2 regions of the Mesorhizobium sp. M1D.F.Ca.ET.043.01.1.1 genome follow, and region 2 is predicted to be linked to the other one. Evidence: riboswitches for the same ligand, from Rfam matches in the RefSeq annotation. Region 2 holds a riboswitch; the other holds the start of a gene.
The links. A riboswitch is a leader RNA that binds a small molecule or an ion and turns the genes downstream of it on or off. The one in region 2 is predicted to bind thiamine pyrophosphate.
Positions count from the first base shown of each region.

Region 1: another riboswitch for thiamine pyrophosphate. It lies ahead of thiC (phosphomethylpyrimidine synthase ThiC); the one in region 2 lies ahead of thiC (phosphomethylpyrimidine synthase ThiC).

Region 1 is NZ_CP034444.1:6,170,322-6,178,184, reverse strand. It holds gene EJ067_RS29565 (FAD-dependent oxidoreductase) at 1-403, opposite strand, end outside; gene EJ067_RS29560 (hydroxymethylpyrimidine/phosphomethylpyrimidine kinase) at 568-1,326, opposite strand; gene EJ067_RS29555 (thiamine phosphate synthase) at 1,317-1,922, opposite strand; gene EJ067_RS29550 (thiazole synthase) at 1,919-2,692, opposite strand; gene thiS (sulfur carrier protein ThiS) at 2,695-2,892, opposite strand; gene thiO (glycine oxidase ThiO) at 2,819-3,862, opposite strand; gene thiC (phosphomethylpyrimidine synthase ThiC) at 3,859-5,673, opposite strand; TPP riboswitch at 5,779-5,895, opposite strand; gene EJ067_RS29530 (FkbM family methyltransferase) at 5,985-6,740, opposite strand; gene EJ067_RS29525 (hypothetical protein) at 6,737-7,863, opposite strand, start outside.
Region 2 is NZ_CP034444.1:3,778,187-3,786,049, forward strand. It holds gene EJ067_RS18520 (hydroxymethylpyrimidine/phosphomethylpyrimidine kinase) at 1-139, opposite strand, end outside; gene EJ067_RS18525 (thiamine phosphate synthase) at 130-735, opposite strand; gene EJ067_RS18530 (thiazole synthase) at 732-1,505, opposite strand; gene thiS (sulfur carrier protein ThiS) at 1,507-1,704, opposite strand; gene thiO (glycine oxidase ThiO) at 1,673-2,674, opposite strand; gene thiC (phosphomethylpyrimidine synthase ThiC) at 2,671-4,506, opposite strand; TPP riboswitch at 4,610-4,726, opposite strand; gene EJ067_RS18550 (hypothetical protein) at 4,848-5,075, opposite strand; gene EJ067_RS35830 (hypothetical protein) at 5,738-6,199, opposite strand; partial or broken gene EJ067_RS35375 (SMC-Scp complex subunit ScpB) at 7,098-7,620, shown strand.

The DNA of each region.
Region 1 (7,863 bases), 2.4 Mb from region 2:
GCTCCTCGATCAGCGGGAACTTTTCCTTGATCTCGGCCGGCTCGATCAGGCGGGCACGGGTGCCGAAGGCTTTGGCCGAAGCGATCTTCCGCTTGATCTCGTCCATGCGGCCGTCATCGCCGACACGCGCCACTTCGAGGCCGCCGATGCGCGCGTAATGGCCCATCTTCTCGTAGAAATCGATCGAATAGAGCGTCGTCCAGCAGGAGAGGAAATCGTGGCTGGTCGTGTAGCAGAAATCGGAAGCATGCGCCGTCGAGCCGATATCGGTCGGGATGCCCGACTTGTCGATGCCGACGATATCGTCCCAGCCGCGCTCGATCAGATGATGGGCGACCGACGCGCCGACGATACCGCCAAGACCGACGATGACGACCTTCGCCTTTTTCGGAAACTCTGCCATTGCCCGCGACTCCAAAGGGATAAAAGCGGGCGGGACTATAGGGCGGAGCGGTAGGGAGATTGAAGCCTGTTTGCGACATTGCGAAAGAGCCGAGCGACCCTGACGAACGAACGCGCTTTCCCAGGTGCCACCAATCAGAAATTCCTTTGTGCGCCGGAGTTAATCTAGGCGGAAGCCTGCATGAGCTTCTCGAAGACTCGCTGCTTGGCTCCGCGCACACTGTCCTCGAGCGGATTCGCCCGGGCGAGATGCGCGGCAATCGCGCTGGCCAGCATGCAGCCCGTCCCGCGCATCGATGCGGCAAGCCTGGGCATGTCGAAGCGGATGGGTTCCCGGCCGGAGCTCAACAGGATGTCCGTTGAGCTTGCCCCCGCCCCATGGCCGCCCTTGAGCAGCAGCGCCCGCGGCCCGGCCGCAAGCAATCGCCTTCCCTGCCGCAAGATGTCTTCGTCGTTCACGGCCAATTGCGAACCCGTCAGCACCGCCAGCTCAATGAGGTTCGGCGTGACCAGGCGGCAAAGCGGCATGAGATCACGTTTCATGACGTCGACGGCATCCGGTTCCACCAGCGGCCTGCCTGAAGAGGAAGCCAGCACCGGATCGAGGATTGCCGGCAACCGCGGATTTTCGCTCAGCACGGCGGCAACGGCGGCGATGGTCGGCGCCGTTGCGAGCATGCCGATCTTGATGGCCGCCACCTCGTTGGCCTGCAACGCTGCCCGCATCTGATCGGCGACCAGGCCGGGTTGCAGATGAAGGATGTCCTTTACGGCGCCATGCGTCTGCACCGTCACCGCGGTGACGGCGAGACAGCTCCGCAGGCCGATCGAGGAGATCGTCTCGATATCGCGGGCAATCCCGGCGCCGCCGCTGGAATCCGATCCGCCAACGACAAGCACGTGCGGGTCCCGGTTCAGCGCCATCGATCCGTCTTTTCGATCCATTCCCTGGTGCGCGCTTCGGGATCGGAATTCAGCGTTATGTCCGTGACCACCGCCGCGCTGTCGGCGCCGGCCCCGAAAACGCCGTCGAGCCGCTCGGGGTTGAGGCCGCCGATAGCAACCAGCGGGAGAGGCGCGACCTGTCCCTTCCACGCACGGATCCGCTCCAGTCCCTGCGGCGCCCATTTCATCTTCTTCAGGATCGTGGGGTAGATCGGGCCGAGCGCGACGTAGTGGGGCCTCGCCGCAAGGGCCGTTTCGAGCTCGGCATCATCATGCGTGCTCAGTCCGAGCCTGATGCCGGCCGCCTGTATCGCCGGAAGGTCGGCCGTTTGCAGGTCCTCCTGGCCGAGATGGACAAAGCCGCAGCCCTCCTCGATCGCCAGCCGCCAATGATCGTTGATGATGAGCTGGCAATGGTGCCGGGCGCACAAGGCTTTCGCCTTGCGGATTTCAGCGCGCAGCCTCTCCTCCTCCATGTCCTTGATGCGGAGCTGCACCAATCTGACGCCGAGCGGCACCAGCCGCTCGATCCATTGAGCGCTGTCGACGATCAGGTAGAACGGATCGAGCTTCATGAAAAAACCGCCTTGCCGATTGTCGGGGTCGACGGCACGGCGACATCGCGCGGCTCGAGCAATCCCGAGCCGAAGGCTTCGCGGCCGGCGTCGACCGCCTTGCTGAAGGCCCGTGCCATGCCGACCGGGTCGGCCGCCTTGGCGACCGCTGTGTTCAGGAGCACGGCGTCGAAGCCGAGTTCCATGACGGTTGCCGCGTGCGACGGACGCCCGAGCCCCGCATCGACGATCAACGCCACGTCGGGGAAATGTGCGCGCATCGATCGCAGCGCCGGGATGTTGACCGGCCCCAGCGCCGAACCGATGGGCGCGCACCACGGCATCAGGACCTTGCAGCCTGCGCCGAGCAGCCGCTCGGCGACGACGAGATCGTCGGTGGTATACGGGAACACCGTGAAACCGTCCTCGCACAGGATGCGGGCGGCTTCGACCAGGCCGAACACGTCCGGCTGGAGCGTGTCATGGTTGCCGATCACCTCCAGCTTGATCCAGGACGTGCCGAAGACTTCGCGCGCCATCTTGGCGGTCGTGACGGCTTCCTTCACGGAGTGACAGCCGGCGGTGTTGGGCAGGATCCTCACGCCGAGCGAGTTGACGAGGGACCAGAATTTCTCGCCGCCCCTGCCGCCAGCCATTTCACGGCGCAGCGAAACCGTCACCACCGAGGCGCCCGACGCCTTGACCGCATCGGCCAGGATGGCCGGCGAAGGATACTGGGCGGTGCCGAGCAGCAGGCGCGAAGGCAGCGCCGCTCCGAGAAGGTCGAACATGGCTAGCCTCCCTGCATGGGCGAAAGGACTTCGATCCGGTCGCCGTCGTTCAATCGAAATTCGGCCCGGTTGGCTTTGTGCACGACGTCGCTGTTGACGGCCGTCGCCAGCCAATCGCCTTCATAGTCAAGCTCGGCAAGCAGCGCCGCCAGCGTCGCGGCGGCACTGTCGAGCGCTTCTCCGTTGACGATCAGTTTCATGCGCAAGCTCCACGCGTTTGTCGGGATTGAACAGGATGTCGGCCGCCTGCCGCGCCATGGCGGGGGCAAGCAGGAAGCCATGGCGATAAAGCCCGTTGATGGCGACGCCGTTGCCGAGCGTTTCGACGCATGGCAAATTGTCGGCAAAGGCTGGACGGACACCAGCGCTCATCTCGACAATCGCCGCCTCGCCGAAGGCCGGATGGACCGCAAAGGCGGCGCCCGCCAGTTCCATCATGGAACGGACAGTGACCGGGCCGGCCTCATCGCTTTCGACCATCGTCGCGCCGGCCATGAAATGATGATCGGCGCGCGGCACGATGTAGAGCGGAAAGCGCGGATGCAGCAGCCGGACGGGGCGAGACAGCGAGACATCCGGCGTACGCAGGATCAGCATCTCGCCGCGAACGCCGCGCAGGGCCGCATCACCCGCCGCGATCCCCCGGCAGTCGACCTGGTGGTTGAAGCCCGCAAGGCCTTGGCCGTCGGTTGCGAAACGGAAGTCGACGCCCATCGCGACAAGCTTGTCATGAAGCGCGGCCATGGCCCGTCGCGGGTCGAGATGCGCTTCGCCGGGGAAGAACAGCCCGCGCCTGAAACGACCGGCAAGGTCCGGCTCCAGCCCAGCGATGTCGTCCTCGCCAAGCCAGCGATGGCCCGAAGTGCGGTTGGCGAAGCGGTCGACCTCGCCTGCATCGCGCGGCGCAGCCACGACGAGCGTTCCCGCACGTGTCGCCTGGCCGGGCAAAACAGCATCCCACCAGTCGGCGGCGCCGCGTCCGAGATCCAGCACCGGCTGCTCCGCGCTCTCGCGCTCGCACCATGGCGCCAGCATGCCGCCTGCGGCCCACGACGCATTGCCGCCCAGGCGAGGCCGGACCTCGGCGACGGTGACCGCCGCGCCGCGGCGGACGAGCTCATAGGCCACGGTGAGGCCGGCGACGCCGGCCCCTTTGACCAGCACCTTCATGACGGCTCGGCCGAGTTGGCGTCGACCGGCATGTAGAGATCGCCGCCGGCGCGGTATTTCTCCGCCATCGCCGCCATTCCCTCCTTCTGCGCTTCCGCGCGGATGTCGTGGGAGATGCGCATGGAGCAGAATTTCGGCCCGCACATGGAGCAGAAATGCGCCACCTTGTGTGCTTCCTTGGGCAAGGTTTCGTCGTGGAACGAGCGCGCCGTTTCGGGATCGAGCGACAGGTTGAACTGGTCTTCCCAGCGGAACTCGAAGCGCGCGCGGGAAAGCGCGTCGTCGCGGACCTTCGCAGCCGGATGCCCCTTGGCAAGGTCTGCCGCATGCGCGGCTATTCTGTAGGTGATGACGCCGGTCTTGACGTCGTTGCGGTCCGGCAGGCCGAGATGTTCCTTCGGCGTCACGTAACAGAGCATTGCCGTGCCGAACCAGCCGATCATGGCGGCGCCGATGCCGGATGTGATGTGGTCGTAGCCGGGCGCTATGTCCGTGGTCAATGGTCCGAGGGTGTAGAACGGCGCCTCGCCGCAGACGGCAAGCTGCTTGTCCATGTTCTGCTTGATCTTGTGCATGGGAACATGGCCGGGCCCTTCGATCATCACCTGGCAGTCCCTTGCCCAGGCAATCTTGGTCAGTTCGCCAAGCGTCTCCAGTTCGGCGAACTGCGCTTTGTCGTTCGCGTCGGCGATCGACCCGGGGCGAAGGCCATCGCCGAGCGAGAAGGAGACGTCATAGGCCCTGGCGATGTCGCAGATTTCTTCGAAGTGCTCGTAAAGGAAGCTTTCGCGGTGATGGTGCAGGCACCATTTGGCCATGATCGACCCGCCGCGCGAGACGATGCCCGTGACCCGGTCGACGGTCAGTGGGATGTAGTGCAGCCGCACGCCGGCGTGGATGGTGAAATAGTCGACGCCCTGCTCCGCCTGCTCGATCAGCGTGTCGCGATAGACCTCCCAGCTCAGGTCCTCGGCAATGCCGCCGACCTTCTCCAGCGCCTGGTAGAGCGGCACCGTGCCGATCGGCACCGGCGCGTTGCGCACGATCCATTCGCGGATGTTGTGGATGTTGCGGCCGGTCGACAGGTCCATCACCGTGTCGGCGCCCCAGCGGATCGCCCAGACCATTTTTTCGACCTCCTCGGCCATCGAGGAGGTGACGGCGGAGTTGCCGATGTTGGCGTTGATCTTCACCAGGAAGTTGCGGCCGATGATCATTGGCTCGCTCTCGGGATGGTTGATGTTGGCGGGGATGATGGCGCGGCCGCGCGCCACCTCGTCGCGCACGAATTCCGGCGTGACGAAATCCGGTATCGACGCGCCGAACGCTTCCCCATCCTGTTGCAGCCTGCCCCGCAGCATCTCGCGGCCAAGGTTCTCGCGTATGGCCACGAACTCCATCTCGGGCGTGATGATGCCTGCGCGTGCATAGGCAAGCTGCGTCACCGCCTTGCCGGCCTTCCCCCGCAGCGGACGATTGCGGACAGGAAATTCCGGCGTCAGCCGTTCGCCCGTCGCAAATCCGTTGTCCTCCGGCCGGACGTGGCGGCCGTCATAGGCTTCGACATCGCCGCGCGCCGCGATCCAGTCCTGGCGAAGCCGGGCAAGTCCTTTTTCGATGTCCGTTTCGATCGCCGGGTCGGTATAGGGGCCCGACGGATCGTAGACCGTCACCGGCGGCTCGCCGGCGGTGGGGTGGACGGCGATCTCGCGCATCGGAACCCTGACCTGCGGATGGAGGATGCCGCTCTTGTGGATCTTCCGCGACGCAGGCAGCGGTCCCGTCGAAACGGTGGGGGTCAAGGCATTCATTTGAGGCTCCTTTGCTCATCTGCATTGGAGACCCAGTTCTGTGCCGGAAGGATGAAAAGCCGCCTTGGTCCACCTGCGCGAAACAGGTCTTCGGGCATGGAGCCCCGCAAAGCGCTTGCACCGTCCCTACGCCAGTATGAACTGGATCAGGTTCAACGGGTCACTGCGCCGCGAAAGCCAGCAGTATCTCAGCCCCTTGCCGGGACTCCCCTGGTGAATGGCTCAAGTTGAACGGGCCGGCGCCGTCTTGTCAAGCGCATCAAGGCCGGCCGGGCCGACAATGGCGGTGGAGCGTAAGCCGACGGCGAAAGTCAGGCGAAGGCCCAGATGTCCTCGGCCTGGAAGCCGACCTGATAGCCGGCGGTCTTCAGCTTGACCACGACCTGGCCGATCTCGGCGGCCGGCAGCGCGCCGACCTCGATCTTGATCATGCCGGGCCGGTAGCGCTGGAGCTCGAGTTGGTCGAACACCATCCAGTCGGCGCCCTCGCAATCGACCAGGAAAGCGTCGATATAGCCGATGCCGTTGCGGTCGAGCAGCGTCTGCAGCGTCTCCGACGGCACCTCGATGTCCTTCAGATGCGGCGCGAACTTGTTGAAGTTGGCGTCGGCCTCGCCCCAGGCATTCTTGCCCGACATCAGATTGGTGTCGGTCACCGACGAGCAGCCGATGAACTCGATCGGCAGCGTGCCGGCCTCGAGCGCGGCGGCATCAAAGGTGTGGACCGTTATCGTGCCCTTTGTCCTGGTCACAGCCACCGGCTCGATGACGAAGCGGCTTTTGTCCGGATAATTGGCGCGCAGCCGCTTCTGGTTGTACGGGATCGGCTCGACCAGCATCGCCCGAGCACCCCTGATGCGGTGCAGCCAGGGCGTCACGTCGTCGAACAGCGCGCCGTCGCAGGCGCCGACATTGACCATCTGGAACGGCCGTCCACCGCCGAAGCGCGCCTTGAGCGCCGCCTTGGCGAGGAACTTGGTGCCGCGCAGCGCGGGCCCGCGATCGAGCAGGCTGGCAGGCAAGCCGAGCGACAACAGAACGCGCGCGAAGCTGGAAACCGGGCTCATGACTTGCCTCCGGGAACGAGATGCTGCGCCTCGCGCTGCCCGCCCGGGCTCGCCGATGCCCAGAGCGCCATCAGCGGCGCTGCCAGCAGCAGGAAGGGCGGCAGAAGGTTAGGGAAATAGATGCGGGTATCGTGGATCGGAAAGACGGTGAACTTGGCAAGCACGCCGAGCACCAATGCCGCAAGCAGGATACCGGCGCGGCGGTCGAGCCGGAACCCGGCGCGGTCGAGCCCATACCATCCGGCTAAAGCCAGCACGGAAACGCCGACCCAGTTGTTGACGTCGATGGCGCGCACCACCGAGGCGGCGAAAGCCTTGAGATAGGCCGCCACCGAGAACGGCGGCTCGAAACCGTCCATATTGTAGTGCTGCTCGATGCTGGAGAACCACAGATGCGGCCACCAGCCGGGATGCTGCGCCCAATGCGAGATGGCGAAATAGGCGACGAACGAGGCGGCAAAGCCCGCCAGCGCCCCCCACGCCTTCTGGCGGAACGCGACCAGCAGCACGGCGAAAATGGCGAGGAAGACGATGTTGTCCGGCCGCGCCATGAAGGCGAGGAAAAGCAGGATCGCCGTCGCCGCTTCGCGTTTGCGCACATAGGCAAATAGCCCGCCGAGAAACAGCGCCGAGCACAAGAGGTCGGGCGTCGAGGCCCGTGCCGCGTCGCCGAAAGCGGCCATGATCAGCACCGCGCCGACGACCGGCGCCAGCGCCAGCGCGCCTGCCGAGCGCAGCCAGGCGAGCGTGATCGCGCCGAACAACAACGCCGAGAACACCTGCACCAGCCGCATCGCTTCAACCGGCGAGACGACATGGCTGACACTCGACAGGATCCCGGCGTAGAGGAACTTGATCCGGTACATGCCGAGCAGCGAATGGAAGTCGGCAGCATTTTCCGCCATGTGGCTGCGGAAGCCGCCGCCATCATCGGACAACGTCTTGTAGTCGCCCGCCGACACGCCGGCTTTCACTGTGCTGTAGGCATAGTCATGCAGCGCCTTCGGATCTGGATAGGTGCCTTCTTCGGCAATCGCGAGGTAAGCCAGCATGTCCCAATTGGCATCTGGCATGAACCAGGCCGTCACAGCGGTGAGCAGGATGTAGAGCGAGAAGGCAGCCG
Region 2 (7,863 bases):
GCACCGTTAGCGCTGTGACGGCGAGACAGGTGCGCACGCCAATGGCAGAGATCGTCTCGATATCGCGTGCAATTCCAGCACCGCCACTGGAGTCCGATCCACCGACGACAAGCACATGTGGTTCTCGCCTCAGCGCCATTGGTCCGTCTTTTCGATCCATTCTCGCGTGCGCGCCTCGGGGTCGTCGTTGAGCGTGATGTCGGTCACCACCGCCGCGCTGTCCGCGCCAGCCGCAAAGACACCGTCGAGCCGCTCAGGGTTGAGGCCACCAATGGCGACCAATTGAAACGGCGCGACCTGGCGCTTCCATTCGCTGATCCGTTCGACCCCTTGCGGCGCCCATTTCATCTTCTTCAGGATGGTCGGATAGATGGGTCCAAGCGCTATGTAGTCAGGCTCGGCGGCCATCGCCGTTTCCAGCTCCTGATGATCATGTGTGCTCAGTCCGAGCCTTACGCCGGCTGCCCGTATCGCCAAGAGGTCAGCGGTCTGCAAATCCTCCTGGCCGAGATGTATGAAGTCGCAGCCTTCCTCGATTGCCAGGCGCCAGTGGTCGTTGACGATGAGTTGGCACTGGTATCGAGCACACAAGGCCTTCGCGGTGCGGATCTCCGCGCGCAACCCAGCCTCATCCACGGTCTTGATGCGCAGTTGCAGAAGCCGGACTCCGAGTGGGACCAGCCGTTCGATCCAGGCAGCGCTGTCGACGATCAGATAAAAGGGATCGAGCTTCATGAAAAAACGGCCCTGCCGACCATCGGTGTCGATGGCACGGCGACGTCGCGCGGTTCGAGCATTCCCGAACTGAACGCCTCACGACCGGCGTCGACCGCCTTACCGAAAGCACGCGCCATGCCGACCGGATATGCCGCCTTGGCGACCGCTGTGTTCAGGAGCACGGCGTCAAAGCCGAGTTCCATGACGGTGGCCGCGTGCGACGGCCGTCCGAGCCCCGCATCCACAATCAGCGGGACGCCAGGGAAATATCCGCGCATCGAGCGCAGCGCCGTCATGTTGACCGGTCCCAAGGCGGAACCGATCGGTGCGCACCACGGCATCAGGACCTTGCAGCCCGTTTCCAGCAGCCGCTCGGCGACAACGAGATCGTCGGTGGTATAGGGGAATACCGCAAAGCCGTCCTCGCACAGGATGCGGGCGGCTTCAACCAGACCGAACACATCCGGCTGTAGCGTGTCGTGATTGCCGATCACTTCGAGCTTGATCCAGTTGGTGCCGAAGACCTCGCGCGCCATTTTCGCGGTGGTGACGGCTTCCTTGACGGAGAGGCAGCCGGCGGTATTGGGCAGGATTCTGGCGCCCAGCGAGCGGATCAACGACCAGAATTGTTCGCCGGCTCTACCGCCCGCCATCTCACGCCGCAACGAGACGGTCACCACCGACGTGCCCGACGCCTTGACTGCATCGGCAAGGATGGCCGGCGAAGGATATTGAGCGGTGCCGAGAAGCAGGCGCGACGAAAGCTCGGTTCCATAAAGCTCCAACATGCTAGCCGCCCTGCATGGGCGAGAGGATTTCGATCCGGTCGCCGTCGCTCAACTGGAACTCCGTGCGGTTGGCTTTGTGCACGAGGTCGCCGTTGACGGCGGTGGCGAGCCAATCGCCCTCATAGTCGAGCGCGGCAAGCAACTCGGCCAGCGTGGTGGCGGCAATCTCACGCGCCTCGCCGTTGACCATCAGTTTCATGAGCATGCTCCTTGGTTCTGTCTTGACTGAAAACCAGGCCGGCAGCCTGGCGCGCCATGGCGGGGGCGAGGAGAAAACCGTGACGATAAAGACCGTTGATCGCGATGATCTCACCGTCTGTTTCGACGCGTGGCAAATTGTCGGGAAATGCCGGACGGACACCCACACCGGTTTCAACGATCTCGGCCTCACCAAAGGCCGGATGGAGGGCATGGGCGGCGCCCAGCAGCTCCATCATGGAACGCGCCGTCACCGGTCCGGCGCTCTGGCTTTCAATCATCGTCGCTCCGATCATGAAACGGTGATCGGTGCGCGGCACGGCATAAAGCGGAAAGCGTGGATGAAGCAAACGGACCGGCCGCGACAGCGAGACATCAGGCGTGCGAAGGATCAGCATTTCGCCGCGAACACCGCGCAGCCTGTCATCGGCCGCTGCCATTCCCATGCAGTCTATCTGACGGGCGAAACCCGAAACAGGCCGGGCGTCGCAGCCGAAGTGGAATTTGACACCCATGGTCGCAAGGTTGTCATGAAGTGCCGCCATCGCCTGGCGTGGGTCGAGGTGAGCCTCGTTGGGGAAGAGCAATCCACGCCGGAAGCGGCCGGCGAGGTCGGGTTCCAGGAGCGCAATTTCGTTTTCATCGACGCGCCTATGCCCTGACGTGCGACTGGCGAACCGGTCAAGCTCACCGGCATCACGCGGCGCGGCCACGACCAATGTCCCGGCCCGTGTCACCTGACCCGACAGCACCGCATCCCACCAGTCGGCAGCGTCGCGTCCGAGATCCAGCACCGGCTGCTCCGCGCTTTCGCGCTCGCACCATGGCGCCAGCATGCCGCCGGCGAACCACGACGCGTTGCCGCCAAGGCCATGCCGCATCTCGGCGACTGTGACCGTCGCGCCGCGGGCGGCGAGTTCGAAAGCGACGGTGAGGCCGGCAACGCCGGCCCCTTTGACGAGCACCCTCATGATGGTTTGGGAGCCTCCGGCACGACCGGTACGCCAGTCTCGTCCGCCGGCATGTAGAGATCGCCGCCCTCCCGGTATTTTGCCGCCATTGCCGCCATGCCTTCCTTCTGAGCCTCGGCACGGATGTCGTGGGAAATGCGCATGGAGCAGAATTTCGGCCCGCACATCGAACAGAAATGTGCCAGCTTGTGCGCCTCCTTGGGCAAGGTCTGGTCGTGGAAGGACCGTGCGGTTTCGGGGTCGAGCGACAGGTTGAACTGGTCCTCCCAGCGGAACTCGAAGCGCGCGCGCGAAAGGGCATCATCCCTGGTTTTCGCTGCCGGATGGCCCTTCGCCAGATCGGCTGCATGGGCGGCTATCTTGTAAGTGATCACCCCAATCTTGACGTCGTTGCGGTCGGGAAGGCCGAGATGCTCTTTCGGCGTGACGTAGCAAAGCATTGCGGTGCCGAACCAGCCTATCATGGCGGCACCTATCCCTGAGGTGATGTGGTCATAGCCCGGCGCGATGTCGGTCGTCAGCGGCCCCAACGTGTAGAACGGCGCCTCACCGCACACTGCGAGCTGCTTGTCCATGTTCTGCCTGATCTTGTGCATGGGGACATGGCCCGGGCCTTCGATCATCACCTGGCAGTCCTTTGCCCAGGCAATCTTGGTGAGTTCTCCAAGTGTTTCCAGTTCGGCGAATTGCGCCGCGTCGTTCGCATCGGCGATTGAACCGGGACGAAGGCCGTCGCCGAGCGAGAAGGAAACGTCATAGGCTCTGGCGATGTCGCAGATCTCCTCGAAATGCTCGTAGAGGAAGCTCTCCCGGTGATGGTGCAGGCACCATTTGGCCATGATCGAGCCGCCGCGCGAGACGATGCCCGTGACCCGGTCGACGGTCAGCGGTATGTAGTGCAGCCGCACGCCGGCGTGGATGGTGAAATAGTCGACGCCTTGCTCGGCCTGCTCGATCAGCGTGTCGCGATAGACCTCCCAGTTGAGGTCCTCGGCGATGCCGCCGACCTTTTCGAGCGCCTGATAGAGCGGCACCGTGCCGATCGGCACCGGTGCATTGCGCACGATCCAGTCGCGGATGTTGTGGATGTTGCGGCCGGTCGACAGGTCCATCACCGTATCGGCGCCCCAGCGGATCGCCCACACCATCTTTTCGACCTCTTCGGCCATCGACGATGTGACAGCCGAGTTACCGATGTTGGCGTTGATCTTCACCAGGAAATTTCGCCCGATGATCATCGGTTCGCTCTCGGGATGATTGATGTTGGCGGGAATGATTGCGCGTCCGCGCGCCACCTCGTCGCGCACGAATTCGGGTGTGACGAAATCTGGGATCGCCGCGCCGAAGGCTTCGCCGTCGCGTTGCAGCTTGCCGCGCATCACCTCGCGGCCGAGATTCTCGCGGATGGCTACGAACTCCATTTCTGGCGTGATGATGCCGGCGCGCGCATAGGCAAGTTGGGTCACCGCCTTGCCCTGCTTGGCCTTGAGCGGCCGATTGCGTATCGGAAATTCCGGTGTCAGGCGCTCGCCGGTGGCGAATCCATTGTCTTCCGGCCGGACGTGGCGGCCGTCATAGGCTTCGACATCGCAACGCGCCGTGACCCATTCGTGGCGAAGCCGGGCAAGGCCTTTTTCGATGCTGGTTTGGACTGATGGATCGGTGTAGGGGCCGGACGGATCGTAGACGGTGACGGGCGGTTCGCCGGCCGTCGGATGGACGGAAATCTCGCGCATCGGCACCCTGATCTGCGGGTAGAGGACGCCGGGCTTGTGGATTTTCCGCGAGGCGGGCAGTGGTCCCGTCGACACGGCGGGGGTGAGGGCATTCATCGTGAGGCTCCTTTGCTCATGCATTGGAGACCCAGTTCTGTGCCGGAAGGATGAAAAGACGCTTCTGTAGACCTGCTGCAGCAGGACCTCGGGCGTAAACTCCCGCAAAGCGCTTGCACCGTCCCTACGCCAGTATGAACTGGATCAGGTTCAACGGGTCACTGCGCCGCGAAAGCCAGCAGTATCTCAGCCCCTTACCGGGACTCCCCTCGTGAATGCCTCAAGTTGAATGGGCCGGTGCTGCTTTGTCAAGCGCCTTCGGGCGCCTTCGGGCGCCTTCGGCCGGTGGCGACGTCCGGCGGCCGGCCGAGCGGAGAGCTCGCGCATGCATCGGGGACAAGTCACGCCCCGTAGACCAGGGCTGGAATGGCCAAAGTCTCATTCGCTTCGTGAAGGATGGAAAAACTGTATCGGCCATGTGCGTCGAGATCGACCGAGTAGCTCAGGCGGTCACGGATGTGGTTATCCTGGTCGAAGGCGACGATTTGCGGCTTCAGCGAGGTGATTTGCACCACGTCCAGGTAGATGGAGTTGCAGATATGATCTGGTCGTCGGGCTGGCAGGTGCAAGCGGCCGCTCTATTCAGGATGCGGCATCGGCGGCGTTCCCGATACCAATGATATCTTGCGGGCAACTTATGCAATCACCGGCTTCGTAAAACCCGACGGCGGCGGCCGTGTCCTGGCGCTGAGGATGTGCCGCTGTTCCAGCAGAGAAATCGCGTGGGCGCGGAGTTTTCGCTCTGCGAGGAAGAGTTGACGCAATCGTTTAGCTTGCTTGCAGTTCGTAGAGACCCGCCTTTGAAAGCAACTAAGCTATTGCATTGATATGTTGGTGCGCGATCGATCGCTACATAGCCGGCCGCCATTATCCGAGTATTGATCCGCCGGTGTTCGTGTTGCCGTATATGGCAATCCCTGCGAGATCGTCGCGGCCGGATCGGCCGCACCCTCTAGTCATAAAAGGGGAAGCGACCGAGAATTCCGCTGCCGAAAACTTCTCTGGCTTGGCTATGCATGCGGTAGATGAGATCGCCGCCTACCGCGACCTGGTCGAGGAAGGCATCGACGCCCAGTTCGGACAGCCTGGTTATCGCAATGCGTTAGCGGCTCAGACTTGCGGTCTCGAGAGCGGCCTTTGGGGGTCACCTCTTTTTTGTTTCAGAGGTTGGAAGACGGCTGCTCGTTACCCAATAGAAATGGCGACTACGGAACGCGATCGATCGCGGCCATCAGGAAACACCTGTCTTCGGCTCAACCTCGACATGGCGTCCGATCGACCGCAGATATACAGCTATCTCGTCCATGAGATGATCGCGTTCGCCGTAGATCTCAGCAATCCTGCGCAGCTGTGGCTCGACGGACCTCCGTTGCGCCGGCGTCAAATCAGCATCGCCAAAGACATATCCCAAGTTGCCAATCGCGCAAATGTTGCAGCCGGCCTCCACAACTGCTTGCACGAATGCCGGAATGTCTTTTTCTTGCATAGTCTTCATGTCGAACCTCTCGTGAATGGCGTGCTTGCGCGCCCATGCTGCCTTTTCAGCGTGTCCTCTGGGCGGCGCAAGCCTTGAGCGTAATTGTGCCGGGCAACCTCGACTATCCCGTCTGCCACGCTCTTTAGAGTCGGTGGGGTCTGGTGATTGCAGGCTGGGCCACTCAAAAGCCTGCAAGAAGAAAGTCATGGCGACCATTGCTCAAGATCGCGAGGGTGCGTGCAAGACCTTCCGTTGGCAGTCATGCACGCTCACCCAGCAACTGGGTATTGAGCAACTGGGTCTCACGTCGCGGGTCTCGTGTGCTTCACAGCCGAAAATAAGGTACCACCGTGGCTATTCTCAAGTGCAGGCTACCTCTTCAGGACACGGCGGAGTGCCTTCCGACGCACCCCTGGTGCAACGTGCGACCTAACGAGACACATCTCGTTCGCGTTCCCTCGACCTTTCTTCGTATTGCTGCTTGCCCTGCGATTTCAGGCCCTCTGCTAGCTTCTCGGCCGCTCTTTGGCCTGCAATGTCACTATTCAAGATCATATCCGACATCCCTGGATGGTCATAACCGTAATGCGCATGCAGTTTCCCTCACGAGCAGCGCCTATCCGTCGATTAGTTCGTCTTCCGGAACCCGAAGCCCTTTTTATCCGGCGTACCTATCCACCATTCAACCGGTATACCTTTCCCAACTTTGGCGGACCATTTACCTCAGGCATGATCATCTCGCGTGACATTTTTTTTTGGCGCCATCATCGCACGTGGCATTTTCTAAAAACCAAGACGTGTCAATTTGTAAAATCAAGGATGCGGCCGCGCCCGTTGCGAGGATTTGCAGGTAGCTCTTCAGCCCCAACACGATGTGTGAGGCGGCGGTGGAAAAGGCAACCGACGGCGTCGACGCGTCCTTTGATGATCGCAAGCGATATGCTTCGTCGCGAGCCCAGATTGCGGTCTCGGGCACAAGGCGAGATCACAGTTCTGCGATCTGTGGTAACGCGAGCCCGCAAAGCGCCGCTGCGGCCACCGCTTTTGGAATCTGGACGAGATTCGTCGTCGTCTGAGATCAGTTGATCGAGCAGTTCGCGCGCGCGGGACGCGCTTGCGGTGCAGTCTCTCCCGCGAGCTCGCCCGTGACCTTCTCATCGACGACATCCGAGAGCTGCGCGGACGGCCCTATGACCTCGTCGCTGTCGCCGGCGGCTGGAAGCACCTGACACGGCCGGCCTATGCCGATGCCATCCGCGCCTGCGGAAGCAGCGGGCGTGCCGTGGACCTGACGTGGTCGGACGTGCTGATGCTGATGTGCATCGGCACTTCCAGCCGATTACCCGCGCCGAATTGTCGTCGGTTTTCGGGAAGTAATCAGTCGCGACCTGATCGGCCATCTGCGGCACCGGCCTGATCGCGTCGAACCCGCGCAGTCCGACGCCCGGCGCTCCCTACACCTATGTGACGACAAAAGCGTCCTGCTCGAGTTCGGCCTCGACACGCTTCGCGATCTCCCGGACTGCGAGGCGCTCGAGGATGCCGGGCTGCTGAGCAGAGATGAGCTGCTTGCTGGTGAAATTATGCCAGAGTTGGCTAGTGGCCATGAGGATGCGGGTTTGGATACGGAGGAATAGCTTGGCGCTGCAGACGCTGTGGCCACCGGGCTTGCGAGTGCTTCCAGCTTTCCATAGCGAATCTAGCGCGCCCAAGGGCGTCCGAAATTTGTAGGCAAATTTCGGACATGGACACGGTCAGCGACGTCAAGCAGGCAGCGGTATGCGGCCTCTGCACCGCTGTCGCCCAAAAATTCGTGGCCATGGGCAAGCCCCACTTGAGACCCCCAGAGAGAACGCTCGTGAGCGATGGAAACGGTTTTG